2 regions of the Kribbella qitaiheensis genome follow, and region 1 is predicted to be linked to the other one. Evidence: riboswitches for the same ligand, from Rfam matches in the RefSeq annotation. Region 1 holds a riboswitch; the other holds the start of a gene.
The links. Region 1 has a riboswitch for cyclic di-AMP ahead of F1D05_RS23880 (C40 family peptidase). Riboswitches for the same ligand answer to the same signal wherever they lie in the genome.
Positions count from the first base shown of each region.

Region 2: it holds a riboswitch for cyclic di-AMP, as region 1 does, so the genes downstream of both, F1D05_RS34180 (DUF7594 domain-containing protein) here and F1D05_RS23880 (C40 family peptidase) in region 1, are expected to answer to the same signal.

Region 1 covers NZ_CP043661.1:5,047,655-5,058,318, forward strand. Annotated here, with positions in the region: gene F1D05_RS23870 (sensor histidine kinase) at 1-443, shown strand, start outside; gene F1D05_RS23875 (response regulator) at 440-1,096, shown strand; gene F1D05_RS23880 (C40 family peptidase) at 1,208-2,056, opposite strand; cyclic di-AMP (ydaO/yuaA leader) riboswitch at 2,056-2,248, opposite strand; gene F1D05_RS23885 (pyridoxal-phosphate dependent enzyme) at 2,521-3,477, opposite strand; gene F1D05_RS23890 (choice-of-anchor Q domain-containing protein) at 3,494-5,326, opposite strand; gene F1D05_RS23895 (YciI family protein) at 5,502-5,864, shown strand; gene F1D05_RS23900 (YegP family protein) at 5,934-6,116, opposite strand; gene F1D05_RS23905 (DUF6058 family natural product biosynthesis protein) at 6,222-6,776, opposite strand; gene F1D05_RS39045 (hypothetical protein) at 6,823-7,128, opposite strand; gene F1D05_RS23915 (TetR/AcrR family transcriptional regulator) at 7,396-8,076, opposite strand; gene F1D05_RS23920 (MFS transporter) at 8,167-9,594, shown strand; gene F1D05_RS23925 (DUF6247 family protein) at 9,766-10,056, opposite strand; gene F1D05_RS23930 (TolB family protein) at 10,112-10,664, opposite strand, start outside.
Region 2 covers NZ_CP043661.1:7,184,870-7,195,533, forward strand. Annotated here, with positions in the region: gene F1D05_RS41475 (hypothetical protein) at 183-977, shown strand; gene F1D05_RS41480 (exopolysaccharide biosynthesis polyprenyl glycosylphosphotransferase) at 889-1,698, shown strand; gene F1D05_RS34155 (3'(2'),5'-bisphosphate nucleotidase CysQ) at 1,774-2,553, shown strand; gene cysD (sulfate adenylyltransferase subunit CysD) at 2,550-3,455, shown strand; gene cysN (sulfate adenylyltransferase subunit CysN) at 3,464-4,708, shown strand; gene pssD (PssD/Cps14F family polysaccharide biosynthesis glycosyltransferase) at 4,705-5,178, shown strand; gene F1D05_RS34175 (glycosyltransferase) at 5,175-5,720, shown strand; cyclic di-AMP (ydaO/yuaA leader) riboswitch at 6,109-6,278, shown strand; gene F1D05_RS34180 (DUF7594 domain-containing protein) at 6,284-8,077, shown strand; gene F1D05_RS34185 (hypothetical protein) at 8,374-9,564, shown strand; gene F1D05_RS34190 (RCC1 domain-containing protein) at 9,671-10,664, opposite strand, start outside.

The sequences.
Region 1 (10,664 bases):
CTCCCGTACCGCGGGCCCTCGACCTGGCCCGATTGGTGGAGGCATCCCGGGCGGCGGGGGTGAACGTGTCGAGCGATCTGGTCTTGCCGGACGAGGTACCGGCTTCGGTGGGGCGTACGGTCTACCGGATCGTGCAGGAGGCGCTGACCAACGTGCACAAGCACGCCCGCGGGGTTTCGACCGAAGTGCTGGTGAAGGGTGCGCCGGGAACCGGCGTGACGGTCCGGGTGACCAACGTTCGGCCGGTGGCGGCCGACTCACTGCTGCCGGGCGCGGGTGCGGGCCTGGTCGGTCTTCGTGAACGGGTCAGTCTGTCCGGCGGAAGCATCTCGACCGGGCCGACCGCGGACGGCGGCTGGCGGGTCGAGGCCTGGCTGCCGTGGTCCGAGAAGGAGCCGGCCAAACCCGGCGGCACGGCTGACAGCGACAAAGGAGAAGGATGACGCGGCTGCTGATCGTGGACGACGAGGCGCTGGTCCGGGCCGGACTGAAGATGATCCTCGAGTCGGCCGACGACCTCGAAGTCGTCGCGGAGGCCGACGACGGCGCCGATGCGGCCGCGATGGTGCGCGAGCATCGCCCGGACGTGGTGCTGATGGACATCCGGATGCCGAGGCTGGACGGGCTCGCCGCCACCCGGGAGTTGCAGGCGATGCCGGATCCGCCGAAGGTCCTGGTGCTGACGACGTTCGACCTGGACGACTACGTGTTCCGTGCGCTGCAGGCCGGGGCGAGCGGGTTCCTGCTGAAGGACACACCGCCTCGCGAGCTCGTTCAGGCTGTCCGGGTGGTCGCGGCCGGGGACGCGATGTTGTCGCCGGCGGTGACCCGGCGGTTGATCGGGCACTTCGCGGCTGATCAGCGGACCGATCGGCAGCGGGTGGCGCGGGAGCGGCTGACGTCCCTGACCGAGCGGGAGAAAGAAGTGCTGGCCGCGGTCGCCACCGGGTTGTCCAACGCGGACATCGGCAGGCAGCTGTTCATGAGCGAGGCGACCGTGAAGGCGCACGTGTCCCGGGTGCTGGTGAAGCTCGATGCCACCAACCGGGTCCAGGTCGCGATCCTTGCCCACGACGCGGGGCTGCTCGACACCTAGGGCAAAAGGGAAACCGGTCGCGAGCCGCCGGAGGGGGTGGGGCGACGGCTCGCGACCGGTTTCAGGTCAGCGAGCCACGGGGGGAGTGGGTCTCGCTGACGGGCTGGAGAATCAGGCGCGGCCGAAGGCCACGTTCGAGCTCCAGATCTTCGCCTTCGCGACCGGGCGACCCGGCTTCGAGGCGTGCCACAGCATGTTGTTCCCGGCGTAGATACCCACGTGGTAGACGCCGCCGCCACCGCTCTTGAAGAACACCAGGTCGCCGGGCTTGGCCGACTTACGGGTCAGGTGCTTGGTGGCGCTGTACTGCTGGCGCGACGTACGGGGCAGCTTCTTGCCGGCCCGCTTGAAGACCAGACCGGTGTAGCCCGAGCAGTCGAGGCCGCGGGTGGTCGTGCCGCCGTAGCGGTACGGGGTGCCCTTGAGCTTGGCTGCTTCCTTCAGGACCCGGGCCTGGAAGGTCGAGCTGCGGCCGGCACCGCCGTGCAGCAGACCGTGGCTCGCGGCATAGAACAGCGAACGCCAGGTGTTCACGGTCACTGTGCCGGTGCGGGGCAGGCCCACCCGGCGCTGGAAGTTGGCAACCGCCGTGCGAGTGGCGGAGCCGTACCAACCGCCGGCCGGGACGTCCAGGAAGCGCTGGACTCCACGAACGGCCGAACCGGCGTCCGCGTAACGGAGCAGCGGCTTCTGGGCGACAGGCAGGTTACCCCGGGCCCACGCGGCCGAGGTGGTCTTGGTAGTGGCCGCCGAGGCGGTCGAGGGGGTGCCGGCGACGGTGAGGATCGCCCCACCACTGACGGCGAGGCCGACCGAAAGGACGGCGGCTGCGGCGCGCGGGGCGGCCGCGGACTTGTTGGTCTTGCGGTGCTTGGCCAGGGTCCGGCCGGCGGGCCGGGTACTGGATTCGCTTTGGTGACTGACAGCAGGCATCGCTGTCCGTCGGATGGTGACGGGCATGGTTGTCTCCCGACGCCTGCGGAGTTAGCTGTCGGGTTCGGGCTGAGAGTCGATAGCCCGGTCCGCTCCCGCGGACTTCACCCCAGGGACCCGACCACTCACGGTCGGACCCCAACCTCCTGGGTCCCCCACTCCTGCCATGGTTGTTCGAGGGGAACAGGTGCGCCTGGCAGGACTCGGCGTTTGACACACCTGCAGTTCGTCTCATTTGTCGAACCGCCGCCGACTGTATAACAGAACGATCACGACGCAAACCCTCAGATCCACAGAGACCCTCCGGAAAGCCCTCAAACGGCTCTCTGATGGCTCAGGGACCGCTGGTGAACACCAGGAGGCCTGAGCGTGTCTGAGCGCGTCTCAGGCGGCCGTATGGCCATTATGTGTGACCTGAGTCACATTTTGTGAGTACCCTCTGTGACAACGACCACAGAGGGTACTCAGGGCCCTCTCAGGAGGGGCCTGGATCAGCCCTTTCCGAGCAGCTCCAGGAAGCGTTCCAGGCCCACGTTCCCGCCTGAAAGCACGACTCCGACGCGGTCCGGCAGGTCCTGGATCCGCCCGGTCAGCAGTGCCGCCAGCGCGCAGGCGCCACTCGGCTCCAGGACGAGCTTGAGCCGCTCGAACGCGAAGGCCATCGCGGCCCGGATCTCGTCGTCGCTGACCAGCTCGACCCCGGCCAGCAGCCGCCGGTTGATCTCGAAGGTGAGCTCGCCCGGGATCGAGATGGCCTGGCCGTCCGCGATCGTCCGCGGTACGCCGATCTCGACCCGCTCGCCGGCTGCCAGCGACCGGGCCGTGTCGTCGCCCGCCTCGGGCTCGACCCCGATCACCCGGATCCCCGGCGACAGCGCGGTGGCGGCCGTCGCGCAGCCGGCGATCAGGCCGCCGCCACCGATCGGGGCAAGCAGTGCCCCGAGCTGCCCCACCTCTTCGATCAGCTCGAGCGCGACCGTGCCCTGGCCGGCCATCACGTCGTAGTGGTCGTACGGCGGGATCAAGGCCAGTCCGCGGTCCTCGGCGAGCTGGGTCGCGAGCGCCGTACGGTCCCCGGTGTACCGGTCGTACGTGACCACTTCGGCGCCGTACCCCTTGGTCGCCGCCAGCTTCGTCGGTGGCGCGTCCTCGGGCATCAGTATCACCGCGGTCGTCCCCACGAGCGACGCCGCCAGCGCGACCGCCTGGGCGTGGTTCCCGGACGAGTACGCCGTGACGCCGCGACCGAGCTGCTCCGGGCTCAACCGGCTGACCGCGTTGAAGGCGCCCCGGAACTTGAAGGCCCCGATCCGCTGAAAGTTCTCGGCCTTGAGGAACACCTCGGCGCCGACCCGCTCGTTCAATGTCCGCGACGTGATCACCGGTGTCCGGTGTGCCACTCCCTCGATCCGCTGGGCGGCTTCCCGGACATCCTCGATGCTGAGCATGCCCGAGAATCTACCGTCAGCAAGAGATCTTGGTGTCTCCGACTCCGATGCAGAGGTCCTGGCCGGGGCCGCCGTCGAGGGTGTTGTGACCGGTGCCGCCGATCAGCAGGTCCTTGCCGTTGCCGCCGCGCAGGATGTCGTTGCCGCCCAGTCCGAGGATGAGGTCGTCGCCGCCGAGGCCGCACAGTACGTCGGCTCCGGCAGTACCCAGGAGCAGATCGCTCCCAGCAGTACCGGTCTTGGTGCAGGCCGCTGCGGGTGGTACTTCGGCTATCTCGACCGACCCGGCTTCACAGTTGGTGCCCTGCGGTCGGGTGATGCCGCGTTGGTCGACAGCAAGTACTGTGCACGCCGCTGCCGGTACTGCGCCGTTGGCGAGGCTTGCGGCCAGCGGCAGCATCGTCTGGGTCGGGCCGCCGTTGCTGGCCAGCGCGCCTAGCTGCGGGCTACCGATGTTGCTGTGGTCGCCCACCCCGGCCAGGCTGCAACTGCCGTCGCCGTCGAGGTTGTAGCCGGTAGAAGTGGTGAGTAGCTCGATGCCGCAGTCGCTGGAGCCAGTGCCTCCGGCAAGGATCGAGCCGAAGGTGTGCAGGCCCGCGTTGGTGGCCACGTTGCGGCCCACGCCTCCTGCTGTATTACCCGAGACGGTCGCGTGCTGCAGGTAGACGTCATGGGCGAGCGTGTAGACGCCACCGCCGGCCGCGGTCGCACTGTTGCCGGTGACGGTGGAGTTGTCGACCCGTACCTCGCCGGTGACCGCGTAGATGCCACCGCCCTGGCTGTCGACGGCACCAGAGGCGCTGTTGTTGCTGATGGTCGACCGGGTGACGATGATCTGCGCCGGTGGCGGGCCGCTGGAGTTCTCGATGATGGCGGTGTTGATCCCGCCGCCAGAGCCGGTCTTGGAGTTGCCGGACACGGTCGAGTCGATCACTGACACCACTGGCTGATCAACGGGCGTGTCCTGGTCGAACAGCACCTGGATGCCGCCACCGCTGCTGGTCCCGGAAGGGTGGTTGCCGGTCACGGTCGAGCCGGTCACCGTCAGGTCGCCACAGGCCGAGCAGATCACGCCGGTACCGCCGTTGTTGTCCACTGTCGTATTAGTAAGAGCGAACAGGCCCGAGCCCTGCCCGGTGGTCCGTACACCGTCGCTGCCGTTCCCGCTGATCGTCGAGCCGCTCACGGACAGGGCCCCGTCGGTCAGGCCGACGCCCCGTCCGGTGTTGTTGGTAATAGAGGTGTCGGTGATGTGCACCTGGCCCAGCGACAGCGCCACGCCCGTACCGGTGTTGTCGTGGATGTTGGAGCCGGTCAGGTTGAGGATGGCGCCACCGAGGGGGCTCTCGAGCACCCGGCCTGCGCCGCCCGCGTTCCCGGTCACCGTGGTGTCGTCGAGAGTCGCGTCGCCCGCGTGCTGCAGCGCCGCACCGAAGAGGTCGTCGCCGCCGGTCAAGGTCAGCTCGTGCAAGGTGAGTGAGCCGTCGGAGTCGAGCGTGTTCATCACCCGCTCGCCCGCGCAGTTCTGGTCGATGGTCGATCCGCTGCCCTCGATCGTGAGTGGTTGCGCCGACGTACTGTCCAGGTCCCCGGTCGCGTTCGTGTCGTCGTCACCGCACAGGTTCAGCCCGTACGTCGCGGCCGCGGCAAGGGTGATCGTGGTCGCGTCGCCGGCGGCGTTGGCCGTGGTGATGGCCTCTCGCAGCGAGGTCACCCCGTCGGCGCCGTTCACGACATCCGCGGTGGTGGTGACAGTGATGGGGGCAGCCTGGGCAGACCCGGCCTGCCCGATGGCAAACAGCAGTGCCCCGATCATGGCGACGACAATGGACAGCACAACGCGACGCATGGAACCCCCCAAACCGTTTGCGGTTCCCCCCGGCAACCGGCTCGAACCCACACGGTCCCACAAGCCGTCTGCTGACCGCCAGACTTCGTAGCATCGCCATGTCAAGAAGACTGCGCCGGTTCCGTACTGATGATGAGCGGTTCCCGACGGGGGAGCCGGGTCTGAAGGAGACATCGTGAAATACCTACTGGTCCTGAACATCAACCCTGACGTGCTGAACGCCCTGACCGAGACCGAGCAGCAGGCGATCTTCAGCGGGCACGAGAAGTTCATGGCCGTCACCCAGGAGTCGGGCGAGTTCCACAGCACGGCCGCGCTGGCCGAGCCGGCCAAGACGGCTGTCGTCAAGGTCCGCGACGGCGTGCCGGCGGTGACGGACGGCCCGTTCGTGGAGGCGAAAGAGTTCCTGGCGGGCTACTACCTGATCGACGTCGCGAGCAAGGAGCGGGCCTACGAACTCGCCGCGCTGATCCCGGACGCCGCCATCGAGGGCCTCGGCGTCGAGGTCCGCGAGGTCATCCACGAGGTCGGTCTGTAGGTAACACGGACGCTCCGGAAACACGAAACGGCAGGATCTCCAGCTGGAGGTCCTGCCGTTCGGGTGTGTTCAGGAGGTCTGGTCGTCGATGGCCGCGTCGCCCGCGTTCTTCTTGATCGACTCGATCCCGTTCAGCGCGCCGTCCTTCGTCTTGTAGCTCTCGCTGCTCGCGATCACCTCGCCGTTGCCGGCCTTCAACCGGAACCGGAACCCGCCCGACTTGTCCTCGTACAGCTCGAACTTTCCCGCCATTGGAAAACCTCCGTGTCATGAGCCAGTAACGCTCCGGAGCCTAGACCCGCAGCCCGGCAAACCCCCACCCCGACACTTCGTACGGGGTTCAGGAGTTGATGGCGATCACGAGGCGAGGCGGTGGCGGATCGCGGTGATGTGGGTGTCGCGGGAGACGGGGCCGTCGAAGCGAAGCCGGTCGTAGGCGGTGAACTCGGGCTCGAGTTCGTCCAGTTCGTCGACCAGCAGCTTCAGCTGTGCCCGGTCAGTGGTGACGTCGATCGCCTTCATAAGTTCACTTTTTCGATGGATCGTGGCCGGCGTGACCGAATGCAGGCAGACATACTGACCGCTCAAGTAGGCATCCCATTCTTCGTTGCCATCGGCAAGGTCTTTCCACTGCGCGACGAACCAGCCCCGCAAATCCGATAGCCCGACCTGGTCGGCCAGTGCGAAGAGATCCGCCGGCACCATCTCGGCGCCGTCCGACCGCAGATAGCCGGGCATCGGAAGTTGCCCCGCGAGCATCAGCCGCCGCACGTCGTCCACGTCCCGGTCCTGCTCCGCACAGAGCTCGGTCAGCACGCGGTACTGCCGGGTGACATAAGCGTCGTCCTCGGCACTCATCGGGTGCTCGCCATTGATCTCACAAAATCTCGCAGCCAAAGCTTCCTGAGTCATGGCTCGAAGCTAACCCCGGACCACTTCGGCGTACGGCGAACTGTCGTTAGCGCGGCCGGTCGGCGCCCGGCCACGGGCCTAGGGGTGGGCCGTCGGCGTCCGGGCGGTCCTCGGTCTCCGTCTTATAGGGACGGAGTCCGCGCGCCTCGTAGTTGGCGAGGGCATTCGGGCCGTCGAGGGTGTTGGTGTGCAGCCAGACGCGGCTGATCAGTCCGATCCCCGGATGCCGTTCGTTCAGGGTCCAGGCCTGCTGGAGCCCGACCGTGAGGAGGTGTCCGCCGATACCCCGCCCGATGAACCCGGGCAGCAGGCCGAAGTTCTCCACCTCGACCTCGGTGCCGATCGCCTTCATCGCGATGTACCCGGGCCGGTACGCCGCCGACGTACGGGACCCAGGTCTCGAAGCCGGGCCGGTTGAGCCACTGGGTCCATTGCTCCCAGGTCCACGCCAGCTTCTCGGACCAGTGCCAGTCGCCGCCGACCGAGGCGTAGAGGAAGCGCGAGAACTCCGGTGAGATCTCCTCGACCCGCTCGATGTCGACCGCGTCCTTCGGCTTTCGCGCCGGCCTCACCTCGTCCGGGCTGTGCAGCTCGAGGTAGGTGACAGTGCTGACAGCCACTACTTCTGCCGAGCCGGTAGTACGCCGCGGACGCCGGCTACTACGAGCTCGACGCCGAAGTCGTAGTACCGGTCGGTGGAGGCTGGGCAGACCAGGGTGTCGGCCGCGGCGGTGATCAGCGGGTAGCGCCGCGGTGACAGGGCGGCGAGTGAGGCGCGCTTGGCGCGGAGGGCGTCCTCGCGGGCGACCGGGTCGGTGACCTCGGTGGCACCCGGCTCCATCGTGACGAGGGTGATCAGCGAGCACAGTGACTGCCGGCCGACCTCGGCCGCGTCGTCGACGGAGAAGCCCGCCTCGGTGAGGAGCTCCATCGTGCGTTCGGCCATCGCCAGGCCTGGTTCGGTGACCAGGATGCGGAACATCGCCAGCTGAGCGACCTTCGGATGCGGCCGGAGGGCGGCGACGAAGGCGGTCAGGATCGCATGGAGCTGGACGTCCCAGGGGTCGTCGTTCGGCTCGGGCAGGGCGATGTCGGCCAGCATCCGGTCGCCGATCGCGGCCAGCAGGTCGTCCTTGTCGCTGAAGTGCCGGTAGAGGGCCATCGGGGTGACCTCGTGCTGCTGGGCCAGCCGTCTGATCGTGATCGCCTCGAGCCCTTCGAGGTCGGCCAGGGCCAGCGCGCTGATCGCCAGCTTCTCCGGGTCGAGCCGCTTCGCGGTCTCCTTGCTGATCGTCGCCACGTTGACAAGTGTACAACGTAGACCTACTGTCTACGAGGTACGCATACGGCGTATACATACAACGTAGACACACTCTCCTGTGAGGTAGGCATGCGACGCAGTCCCTGGGCGACACTCGCGGTGTTGGCCCTAGCGCAATTCATCGTGGTGCTGGACGTGACGATCGTGAACGTCGCGCTGCCGCACATCCAGGCAGATCTGAAATTCTCCACCGACAACCTGCAGTGGGTGATCAACGCCTACACCTTGCTGTTCGGCGGCTTCCTGCTGCTCGGCGGGCGGATGTCGGACCTGCTCGGCCCGCGCCGGGTCTTCATCGCCGGCCTCCTGCTCTTCGGCGCGACTTCGCTCGTCGCGGGGCTGTCGAACTCGCCGGAGTTCCTGATCGGCGCCCGCGCAGTACAGGGCCTTGGTGGTGCTCTGCTGTCGCCCGCCGCACTGGCGATCCTGACGGTGACGTTCGCCCATGGGCGTGAGCGGAACATCGCGATGGGCGTCTGGGGCGGCCTCGCCGGACTTGGCGGCACCCTCGGAGTCGTGGCGGGCGGCGTACTGGTCGACTCGCTCAGCTGGCAGTGGGTCTTCTTCGTCAACGTGCCGATCGTGCTCGCACTGGTAGCACTGATCCCGGTCTTCGTCCGCGACACCCGGCACAACGAGGGCCGTGACCGTACCTTCGACACGGCAGGCGCAGTGCTCGGTACTGCGGGTCTGCTGGCGGTCGTGTACGGCGTGGTCCGGTCCGAGCCGAAGGGATGGGGCTCGGGCGAGGTGCTCACGTTCCTCATCGGCGGCGTGGCGCTGCTGATCGCCTTCGTGATGGTGGAAGCGCGGTCGAAAGCGCCGCTGGTGCCGCTGCGGCTGTTCCGGTCCCGCGCGCTCAGCGTCTCCAGTGGTTCGCTGGCGTTGAACGGCGCTGGGTTCCTGTCGATGTTCTTCCTGACCGCGATCTACCTGCAGCAGGTCCGCGGTGACTCGGCACTCCAAGCCGGTGTGCACTTCCTGCCGATGGGCGGCGCTGCGATCGCCGGGGCCATCCTCGCCTCACAGCTGGTCCAGAAGGTCGGTACTCGGACAGTGCAGCTCGGTGGTGCTGTGCTGAGCGTCGCCGGATTGCTCCTGTTGTCCCAAGCGGACGCGGTCGGCAGCTACACGAGCCAACTGCTCCCCGGCCTGATCATCTTCGGCGTCGGCATCATCGGCGTCGGCGTACCGGGTCAGATCGCCGCAGTCTCCGACGTCGAGCACCACGAAGCAGGCGCGGCCTCCGGTGTCGTCAACGCGATGTACCAGGTGGGCGGCGCGCTTGGCCTGGCGATCGTCACCACCCTCTCGATCAGCCGCACCACAGACGCGATCGCCCACGGCGTACCCCAGCAACAGGCCCTGGTCGATGGCTTCCAACGCGGCCTCCTGGTAGCCGCAGCCTTCGCCATCGCCAACGTCTTCCTGACCCTGGCCTCCCCCCAACTCCAACCCACCGCAGAACAACTAACCGAAGCCACCGCCGCAGCCTGACCTACCTGGGCCGCCTCCAACTCAGGCGGCCCAGGTGTAGGCCGAAGTGATCAGCCAACCCCGGTGATGTCGTAGATCCTGAGGAGTTGGCTTTACCAGCACGTCGAATGCATCGGGCTGGTAGTCCGGAGAGCTGAGCTAGAGCGGCCGCGTGGAATTCCACGCGATAGGTCACGGTCGATCTGCCCAGCCAGGGATGACTTCTTCGGCCGGGGTGAACTCTTCGGCGCGACCTTCACGGGTTGCTTGTTCTGCGAGGGCGAATCCTGGTTTGGAGAACGCTGTGGCGCGGAGGTGCCAGAGGTGCAGGACGTCCTGGAGCTGACGGAAGCGCCAGACCTCGTGGGCCGCTTCCAAGGCTTCGTGGTACTCGCTCAAGAACTGCTCGTGCCACTCGGCAGGCAGCACGCGCAGGATCTCCGCGGGGTCGTCCCCCGGTCCCGGCAGCGGTTGAGCAGTCACAAGCAAAGAGTAACCCGCAGCGCGAATCTGCCGGGCTAGCTTTCCACAGGCGTGCTCAGAACGGGTAGGTCACGTAGGCGAGGTGGGTGCTGGTGGGGGACCAGCTGGGGACGTTCATGGTGCCTTGGCCGCCGGGGAGGGTGACCAGGTCCCGAGGCGGGTCGGTGAGGAGGCGGATGCGGACGTCGGCGATGTCCGCGGGGTGGCCGAGGGTGCCGGGTGGGAAGCTGATGTAGGCGATCGTGGTGCCGTCCGGTGACGGGTGGGGGAACCAGTTGACCCGCTCGTCGAAGGTGAGTTGTTCGAGGGTCTCACCGGAGATCCGGAAGAGCTGGGCGTGGCCGGGCGTCGTTGAAGCCCGCTCCGAGTTGAAGTAGATCCACTGACCGTCCGGGCTGTACTCCGAACCGTCGTCGGCATGTTCGTCGTCAGTGAGCTGTACGTCGGTGCCACCGGCCGACGGGATCGTGTAGACGTTGGTGAGCGTGGTGCCGTCGGCCGACTTCTCCAAGCCGATGTAGGCGAGCGTCGCGCCGTCGGGCGAGATCCCATGAAGGTAGTGGTGAAATCCCCGCCCGCGATCGTTGCTCACGCGCCTTGCGGAACCA
Region 2 (10,664 bases), 2.1 Mb from region 1:
CCATCAGCTGTTAAGAGGTTGTTCACAGCCTGTCGGAGTTGTTGCTGTCGGAAGCCCGTCCCACGTAGTACCCTCAGGTAAATTGCTGCCGACGGGGTGGCGAACATGCGGCAAATCGGACCCGGGGGAAGCGGGGCCCGATTCTCACCGGGGGGTGACTGAGGGTGACGGATAATGCCGTCATGGGGGAGAACATGTCGGAGGTGGGTCCCATCGAGCCGACCGCTGCGGACGTGCTCGATCGGCGTCGGCCGGTCTGGGTCGTTCCGGACACGGTGCCTGCCATCGTGCCGCGTTCCGCATGGGTGACGGAGCCGCCCTGGGTCGCCGTCTATCGCTGGGCCGCGATCGGTGGCGACCTGCTCGCCGCGGTGATCGGAGCCTCGATCGCGTTGCTGACCAGATTCGGTTACACCGTCGGCGCCGGCTATCTGATCTTCGGAAGTCTGCTGCCGCTGGCCTGGGTGGCCGCGGTCGCGCTGTCCCGGGGCTATGAGTCCCGGTCCTTCGGCGCGGGTGCGGACGAGTTCCGTTCCATCCTTCGTTCGGGCGTCGGCCTGACCGCGGTCGTGGCGATCGCGTCGTACGCGACGAAGAGCGAGATCGCCCGTGGCTTCGTGGTGCTGGCGATCCCGGCGACGGTGATGCTTGCCCTGCTGCTGCGGTACTTCCTGCGTCGCGACCTGAGCCGGCACCGTTATCGCGGTCGCTGCATGCGCCGTGTGCTTGTCGTCGGGCGCAATGGTGAAGCGGCGACGTTGAGCGAGCGGCTGGAGGAGCGTCCGGCCGACGGGTTCCGGGTGGTCGCGGTCTGCCGTCCGCGGGGAGACGCCCGCCTGGGCACTTCGCCGGCCCGACGCGCTGGACGAGGCCGACATCATGGCCGCGGTGAACCGGCATTCGGTCGACGTGGTCGCGGTCGCGTCCGATCCCGATCTGGCCGGCCAGTCGCTGCGGCGGTTGTCCTGGGCCCTTGAGCAGCACGGCGTCGAGCTGATCGTCTCGCCGGGCATCATCGAGGTCGCCGGGCCGCGGATCTCGGTCCGGCCGGTCGCCGGGCTGTCACTGCTGCACCTGGAGCGGCCGTCGGCGAGTGCGGGTCCGCATCTGCTGAAGAGCATCTTCGACCGGGTCGCGGCACTGATCCTGATCACCATCGCGTTGCCGCTGCTGGCGGCCATCGCGCTCTCGGTGAAGCTGAGCAGCCGTGGACCGGCGTTGTTCAAGCAGCCGCGGGTCGGCCGGGGCAACGAGATGTTCACGATGCTGAAGTTCCGCACGATGGTCCTCAACGCCGAAGCCAGGCAGGCCGAGCTGGAGGAGCAGAGCGACGGGAACACGATCCTGTTCAAGCTCCGGGACGACCCTCGGGTCACCAAGATCGGCGCGTACCTGCGGCGCTACTCGCTGGACGAGCTGCCGCAGCTGATCAACGTACTGCGGGGCGAGATGTCGCTGGTGGGACCGCGACCTCCGCTCGAGCAGGAAGTGGCGATGTACGCCGCCGACGACACCCGCCGGATGCTCGTCAAGCCCGGGCTGACCGGTCTGTGGCAGGTCAGCGGCCGGAGCGACCTTTCCTGGGACGACTCGGTGCTGCTCGACCTGAGGTATGTGGACAACTGGTCGATGACGCTGGATCTGCTGATCCTGTGGAAGACCGTTCGAGCTGTGGTGAAGGGCTCCGGCGCCTACTAGGGCGCTCGGAGCAGGGGGACGCCCGTCCGGTGAAGTCTGCCGGACCGGCACTGTGGAATGACGAAGGGGGATCGAATGGCGACCAGGGAAGACGGCGAACTGGCCGTAGAACTAGCCGCCGCCGCAGGGGAGCTACTGCTCGAGCTGCGCGCGACCGCGCTGTCGGGTCGGGAGCTGGGTGCCCGCGGTGATGAACTCGCGAACGACCTGCTGATCGGAGGGCTGGCCGAGCGCCGCCCGGACGACGCGGTACTGAGCGAGGAGTCCGCGGACACCACCGCGCGACTGTCGGCCGACCGGGTCTGGATCATCGACCCGCTGGACGGCACCAGGGAGTACGGCGAAGACGATCGGTCCGACTGGGCTGTCCACGTCGCGCTCTGGGAGAACGGCGAGCTGGCGGCCGGTGCAGTCGCGCTGCCGGCCCAGCAGATCGTCCACGACACGAACGATCCGAGGCTGCTGCCGCCTCGACCGGACGGTCCACTACGGATCGCCGTCAGCCGTAGCCGCCCGCCGGCCCTGGTCGAGTACCTGGCGACCGAGCTCGGCGCGGAGCTGGTCCCGATGGGCTCGGCCGGCGTCAAGGCCACCGCCGTACTGCGGGGTGAGGTCGACGCCTATGTCCACGCCGGCGGCCAGTACGAGTGGGATTCCGCGGCGCCGGTCGTCGTCGCCCAGGCAGCCGGATTGTTCTGCAGCCGGATCGACGGTTCGCCGCTGCGCTACAACCAGCCGAGCCCGAAGGTGCCGGACCTGCTGGTATGTCGCCCGGAGATCTCTGCCAAGCTGCTGGCTGCCATTGCCAGCCAGCCAGAGAACCAGGAAGCAGCCGCGGAAGTGAGAGTCGCGTGAGCCGGAACTACCAGTTGACCCAACTGGAAACCCTGGAGTCCGAAGCGATCTACATCTTCCGCGAGGTGGCCGCCGAGTTCGAGCGACCGGTGCTGCTGTTCTCCGGCGGCAAGGACTCGATCGTGATGCTCCGGCTCGCGCAGAAGGCGTTCCACCCGGCCCGGATCCCGTTCTCGGTGATGCACGTCGACACCGGGCACAACTTCCCCGAGGTGCTGGAGTTCCGCGACCGCCGGGTCGCCGAGGCCGGCGTACAGCTCGTCGTGGCCAGCGTCCAGGAAGCCCTGGACCGCGGCCTCGTCCAGGCCCCGCCGGACGGCACCCGGAACAGGATCCAGACGCCGGTCCTGCTGGAGGCGCTGGAGAAGCATCAGTTCACCGCGGTCTTCGGCGGCGCCCGCCGGGACGAGGACAAGGCCCGGGCCAAGGAGCGGGTCTACTCGTTCCGCGACGAGTTCGGCCAGTGGGACCCGAAGAACCAGCGGCCCGAGCTGTGGAACCTGTACAACGGCCGGATCCATCTGGGCGAAAGCATCCGGGTGTTCCCGCTGTCGAACTGGACCGAGCTGGACATCTGGCAGTACATCGAGCAGGAAAAGCTCGACCTGCCGTCGATCTACTACGCGCACGAGCGGACCGTCTTCGACCGCAACGGAATGTTGTTCGCGGCCAATGAATTCTGCCCGCCGAAGCCCGGCGAGGAGACCTTCACCGCGATGGTCCGGTATCGCACGGTCGGCGACGCGTCGCTGACGGCCGCGGTCCTGTCGGACGCCGACACCGTCGCGAAGGTCATCGACGAGGTGGCCAGCACCAGGATCACCGAGCGCGGCGCGACCCGTGGCGACGACAAGTTCAGCGAAGCCGCGATGGAAGACCGCAAGCGGGAAGGGTATTTCTGACCGTGGACATCCTCAGACTGGCCACGGCCGGATCCGTCGACGACGGCAAGAGCACCCTGATCGGGCGGCTCCTCTACGACACCAAGTCGGTCTTCACCGACCAGATCGAGTCGGTCGAGCGGGCCAGCCGCGAGCGCGGTGACGACTACGTGAACCTGGCTCTGCTGACCGACGGACTGCGGGCCGAACGGGAGCAGGGCATCACGATCGACGTGGCCTACCGGTACTTCGCGACGCCGCGGCGCAAGTTCATCGTCGCGGACACCCCGGGCCACATCCAGTACACCCGCAACATGGTGACCGGTGCGTCGACCGCCGACCTCGCGCTGATCCTGGTCGACGCACGGAAAGGCCTGCTGGAGCAGAGCCGCCGGCACGCCTTCCTGGCAACCCTGCTGCATGTCCCGCACCTGGTGCTGTGCGTGAACAAGATGGACCTGGTCGACTACTCCGAAGAGGTCTTCGAGGAGATCCGCGCCGAGTTCACCCAGTTCGCCGCCAAGCTGGATGTCGGCGACCTCACCATCATCCCGGTGTCCGCACTGGCCGGCGACAACATCGTCCACCGCTCGACCACCATGAGCTGGTACGAGGGGCCGAGCCTGCTGCACCACCTGGAGAACGTGCACGTGGCCAGCGACCGGAACCTGATCGACGTCCGGTTCCCGGTGCAGTACGTGATCCGCCCGCAGTCCGACCAGTACCGCGACTACCGCGGGTACGCCGGTCAGGTGGCCGGTGGCGTCCTGAAGCCCGGCGACGAGGTGATGGTGCTGCCGTCCGGTTTCACCACGACGATCCGCTCGATCGAGACGGCCGACGGCCCGATCGACGAGGCGTTCCCGTCGATGTCGGTGACGATCCGGCTGACCGACGAGATCGACATCTCCCGGGGTGACATGATCTGCCGGGTGAACAACGCTCCGTCGGTCACCCAGGACATCGACGCGATGATCTGCTGGATGGACGACGTCCCGCTGCGGCCGGGCCAGAAGCTCGCGATCAAGCACACCACCCGGTCGGCCCGCGCGATGGTCAAGGACCTGCAGTACCGGCTGGACATCAACTCGCTGCACCGTGACATAGCGGCCGATCACCTGGGCCTGAACGACATCGGCCGGGTCCGGCTGCGGACCACCCAGCCGCTGCTCTGCGACGAGTACAAGCGGAACCGCTCGACCGGTGGCTTCGTGCTGATCGACGAGGCGACCAACCGCACCGTCGGGGCCGGCATGGTGAACGAGGCCCGGTGAGCACGAGCGAGCCCGCGACGATCCGGGTGCTGATGGTCTGTTCCAGCGGCGGTCACCTGGCCCAGCTGATGACGCTGAGGCCGTGGTGGTCGCAGCGGGACACAGCCTGGGTGACGTTCCCGACCGAGGACGGCCGATCGCTGCTGGCGGGGGAGCGGACGTACTTCGCGTACTACCCGACCACCCGCAACATCAAGAACCTGATCCGCAACACGCTGCTCGCGGTCCGGGTGATGCTCAAGGAGCGCCCCGACGTGGTCGTCACCACCGGCGCGGGCGTCGCCTTGCCGTTCTTCGTACTGGCCAGGCTGGGCCGGATCCCGACCGTCTACATCGAGGTCTTCGACCGGATCGACCACGCCACCCTGACCGCCAAGCTGTGCCGCCCGTTCACCACCCGGATGCTGGTCCAGTGGGACGAACAGAAGGACCTGTACGCCGGGTCGACCGTGGTCGGGAGGCTGCTGTGAGCGAGCTGGACGTGCTGGTCATCCTCGGCACCGACCACCACCACTTCGATCGCCTGGTGGGCTGGCTGGACGACTTCCTCGAGCAGCCCGGCAACGAGTCCCTGCGGGCTCTCGTGCAGCTCGGGGACACCGCTCCGCCACACCGGGCCGAAGGCATCGGCATCGTCGCGTACGACGAACTGCAGCGCCTGATGCGGCGGGCGACGGCCGTCGTCACGCACGGCGGTCCGGCCACGATGCTGGAGGTTCGCAAGCAGGGCCGCAAGCCGTTGGTCGTGCCCCGGGACCCCGCGCTGGGCGAGCACGTGGACCAGCACCAGCAGGAGTTCTCCCGCCGGATGGGCAAGCTCGGCCTGATCACCCTCTGCGAGGAGCGTGGGGCCTTCCTGGACACGTTGGCGGCCATTCTGAAGGACCCGGACGCCCATGCGGTGTCCGGGCAGGAGAACGAGCGTGACAGAGCGCAAGTGACCGCCGCGGTCGCGGCGACCGGGAGCATCATCGACCGGCTGGCGACCGGTCATCGTCGCAAAAAGCGCTGAATCATTCGTTTGAACTGCCTGCAAAACAATCGTTTCAGCTTCGGAAATGAGCCGGAAAGCGGTTCCGGAATTTATCCGGCCGGCCCCGGCCGATGGGCTTCCTGAGTAAAGAGTTCGTTTAAATCTCAGCCCAGATTCAGATCGAATCAATGCGATGAGTGTCCGGATACCCGGACTTCTTCTACGTTACGTAACGATTCAGCTTGTTATCTAGCTGTAATACTACTCTCCGTAGTTTCGTCACGGAACGTGCAGGTTAAGCCGCTGCGGGTGCCCTTGAGCACTCCCCGGAGTTCTGCATAAGCTCACCGCGCCTGGCCGGGCTGGGGATGGTCAGGTCCCACCAAATCGCCGACTCGCAACGCCGAGCTCCGCCCTCCGGGTCGACGATCACCTACCACCCAGCAATAGAGGGCGGAAGTGGGGGACCCACAGGTTCCCGGGCCGAACGGACGTCAAACGTCCGGGCAGGCTCTTGGGGCGAAGCCGCGAAAGCGACCGGGTAATACTTCCGACCCGAGCCCGACAGCTAACCTCACAGGCGTGCAGGAAGGACAGCCCCCATGCGGGATGAAATCTCCCGTAGGTATGCACGACATCGTGCTGCCGTTCCCTCCGACGTACTGAACGAACCGGTCGCAAAAGCGGGCCGGCGGACACTGATCCCGATCGTCGCGGCGATCGCGATCCTGTTAGGTACCACCGGGCTGGGCGTCGCGGCGCTCAACAAGCCCACCAAGCTCCCTGCGCCTGTCGCCGTCTCGGCCGCGGCCGACGCTTACGTCTCCAGCAAGTCCAGCACCCAGCGTCATGGCTGGTCCTCCCGGCTGGTGGCGAAGAAGAACGAGGCATCGATCCTGGTGCGCTACACGGTTCCCCCGGTGGCAGCAGGGATCGACCGCCAGGCGACGCTGGTCCTGCACCGGCTGACGCAAGGCACGCCGGGCAAGATCACGGTCTCCACCGGCTCCGCCGGCTGGGCCGAGAACGTCACCTACGCGACCGCGCCGACGGCAGCCGGTACGCCGATCGCGACCGTGGCGGACGACGGCAAGTCGGCCGAGCTGCGGATCGACGTGTCGTCGGCGGTGACCGATGCCGGCGTACTGAACCTGGCCCTCACCCAGCCGGACGGCGCCAACTACGCCGTCTTCGGCGCCCGTGAGTCAGGCCGCAACGAGTCGAAGCTGGAGATCAGTTACGTCCGCCAGGGTGACGGCCCGACGCCGTCCATGCCCACCTCGGCGCCGACGAAGCCGAATCCGACCACTCCGACGACGGGTCCGACCTCGGTTCCGACGAAGCCGACCACGGCTCCGACGAAGCCGACCACGCCGACCCAGCCGCCGACGTCCACCCCGACGTCGACCCCGACGTCGACGCCGACCTCGACGCCCACCGCAGGTCCGGGTTGCTCGGTCTCCGCGCTACTGGTGCCGTCGTGTGGCGCCTGGTTCGGTGCCGCCGCGAACCCGCTGGGCAGCGAGTCGTGGGACACCGCACTGCCGGCGTTCGAGTCCACCGTCGGCCGGACGGTCGACATCGCCCACTACTACAACTCGAGCCCGAAGGTCTTCCCGAGCGCGGACATGATCAAGCGGGCCCGGGAGCCAGGCAAGAAGCGGATGCTGCTGCTGAACTGGAAGCCCGAAATGGGCCGTACCTGGGCCCAGGTGGCGGCCGGTGACCCGGCGGTGGACGCGGCGATCGATGCCGAGGCCAAGTACCTGAAGTCGACCTTCCCGGAGAAGTTCTTCCTCGGAATCCACCACGAGCCGGAGGACGACGTGAAGCCGGCCGCCGGATCGGGGATGACGGCCAAGGACTACAAGGCGATGTACCGGCACGTGGCGCTGCGGCTGAAGGCCGGCGGCGTGACGAACGCGGTGTTCGTGATGAACTACATGGGAACGCCGCACTGGGGCTCGCAGTCCTGGTTCGCCGATCTCTACCCCGGTGACGACGTCGTCGACTGGATCGCGGAGGACCCGTACATCTTCGGGACCTCCAAGGACTGGTGGACCGACTTCGCCAGCGCGGTCGACCGCAAGGACACCTACACCTACCCGAACTGGCCGGGCTTCTACACGTGGGCGACCACGAAGCACCCGGGCAAGCCGATCATGCTGGGTGAGTGGGGTATCAACGAGCAGACGACCTTCGGCAAGACGAAGGCCGACATCCTCAACACGGTCGACGAAGGCCTGGCCAAGCGGCCGGCGATCAAGGCGCTGGTGTACTGGAACGAGACGAAGTTCGACCCGGTCGGTGAGACCAGGCTGGACTCGTCGAGTACGGCCAGGTCCACCGCCCAGCAGGTACTGGACAGCGGTCCGCTGGCCCGCAGGCTGAACTAGCCCTCCCCAGGGGTGGCCAGGCCTTGCCTGGCCCTCCAACCGCCCTCCCCGGGGTGCCAGGGTCCGCCCTGGCACCCCACCCGAAGCCCCCGGGCCTCCAGAAGGCCTGGGAACCGGGACTGGCCCAACCCCCGAGGGGCCAGTCGCCCGGGGAGGCGTCTGAGCCCATCCCCCATGGGTTCAGACGCCGCGCAGTACCAGGTCCCGCGGGGTGCATCCGCCCCCACTCACCCCGCGGGACACTGGGGGCGCCCTCAATCACCCTTTTCCGGGGCTCTTGGCAGTAACATGCAGTGATGAAAGAGCCGAGCAGGGGGCGAGGCTGGAACCGGTGGTTCATGACCGCGGCGGTGTCTACCGGCGCGATCGCTGTCGGTCTGGTGAGCTGTGCACTGGTTTCCGACCACGATGGCCAATCCGGTGGCGGCACCGTGGTCCCTACGACGAGCCCGCCGGGCACTCCACCCGGTACGCCGGGAACGCCCGGCACCCCGGGAACACCTGAGACCCCCGGTACGCCGACTCCGACGCCCGGTTGCGGTGTCACCGAGCTGCTGGTGCCGAAGTGCGGAGTCTGGTTCGGCGCGGCCGCGAACCCGATCGGTAGCGAGACCTGGGACGAGGCACTGCCCGACTTCGAGAACGTGATCGGGCAGCCGGTCGACATCGCCCACTACTACAACTCCAGCCCGTCGCTGTTCCCGTCCTCCAACATGATCAAGCGCGCCCGCGAGCCCGGTAAGAAGCGGATGCTGATGCTCAACTGGAAGCCGGAGATGGGCCGGACCTGGGCCGAGGTGGCGGCCGGCGACAAGGTCGTCGACGCGGCGATCGATGCCGAGGCCACCTACCTCAAGACGACCTTCCCGGAGAAGTTCTTCCTGGTGATCCACCACGAGCCCGAGGAAGAGGTCCAGCCGAAGGCCGGTTCCGGGATGACCGCCAAGGACTTCAGCGCGATGTACCGGCACGTGGCCGAGCGGATGCGCGCGAACGGCGTGACGAACGCGATCTACGTGATGAACTACATCGGCACGCCGCACTGGGGCTCGCAGCCCTGGTTCGAGGACCTGTACCCCGGTGACGACGTGGTGGACTGGATCGCCGAGGATCCCTACATCTTCGGAAACAACCCGGTTTGGGGCAGCGGCCTCGGCCGCGCTGTGAACCGCACCGCCGGCGACTTCCCGAAGTGGCCCGGCTTCTACACCTGGGCGACCAAGAAGCACCCGGACAAGCCGATCATGCTCGGCGAGTGGGGTGTCGACCGGAAACTGGGCGAGACCAAGCGGAGCGCCATCTTCGGAGCCATCCCGGCCCAGCTGAAGCCGTACCCGCAGCTCAAGGCGCTGGTCTACTGGAACGAGACCGAGTTCGGCACCGTCGGCGAGACCCTGCTCGGGCCCGACGACCCGTCGGTCAAGATCCTCAGCAAGGTCATCGACGAGCTGCCACTCAAGCCACCGGACGTCCCCAAGCAGAAGTAGGGCTAGTGCCCCGAGTCCGAAGTTCTTTGACGTGGACCGGCGCCCAAGCACCCCGATGCACGCACCTGAACACCGCCCACTGTCAAACAACTTCGAACTCGGGGCACTAGCGCAGCGCGATCAGCAGGTGCCGTCGGCCCGCGCCGATGGCGGTGACCCAGCTTGGCGGCGGTACGCCGTTCTCGACCGTGACCGGTCCGGGCTTGCTCCGGTCGGTCCGGTCGCTGGTGGCCAGCTGGCCGCGTCCGTTGGCCCCCCACGTCATCATCGTGCCGTCCGTCAGCACCGCGACGCTGTACCCCTCACCGGCCACGACATGCTGCACACCAACGAGTTTCGGGTCCTTGCCGCGACCGCGGACCTGGGTGGCGTACGCACGCGTCTTCAGCGTGCCGTCCCCGAGCTGACCACCGTTGTTGCGGCCCCAGCCCACCACCGTGCCGTCCTTGAGCAACGCCAGCGTGTGCTTCTCCGCCGTCGAGATCTCGATCGCGCCTGTCAACGGCCGCCCCGGCGCCATCAGCACCTCGCGGGCGAAGTTCCGGGCGGTGGCGGTCCCGTCGCCCAGCTGGTTGACCTCGTTCCGTCCCCACGCGACGACGTGCCCGTTCCCCAACAGGGCAACGGCATGCTGCCCGCCGATCGCGACCGCCCGTACGCCGGTCAGCGGCGCCCGGCCGGCCCCGGTGACAACTACCGGCAGCTTGGCAACCGCAGGAGCCGAGGAGCCGAGCTGGCCGTAGGTGTTGTCACCCCAGCCCAGCACGGTGCCTTGATCGGTGAGCGCAAGCTCGCTGCCGCCGTCCACCGAGATGGCCCGTACGCCGGTCAGCGGCCCTGATGCGGTCGGGTTCAGCACGACGCTGGGCGTCAGCGGATCCGGAGTGATGTCGGCGTTGCCACGCTGGCCGGAATTGTCCCGGCCCCAGACGACCACGGTGCCATCCTTGCGCAGGGCAACGGACGTGTTGGAGTCGGCGGCGATGTCGGTGACGCCGGTCAACTGGCCGGGCGCACCGTCCGGGGCACGCACGTACGCCGGTTGGGCCGTCGCCGCGCGACTGCCGTTGCCGAGTTGCCCGTCGTCGTTGGCTCCCCAG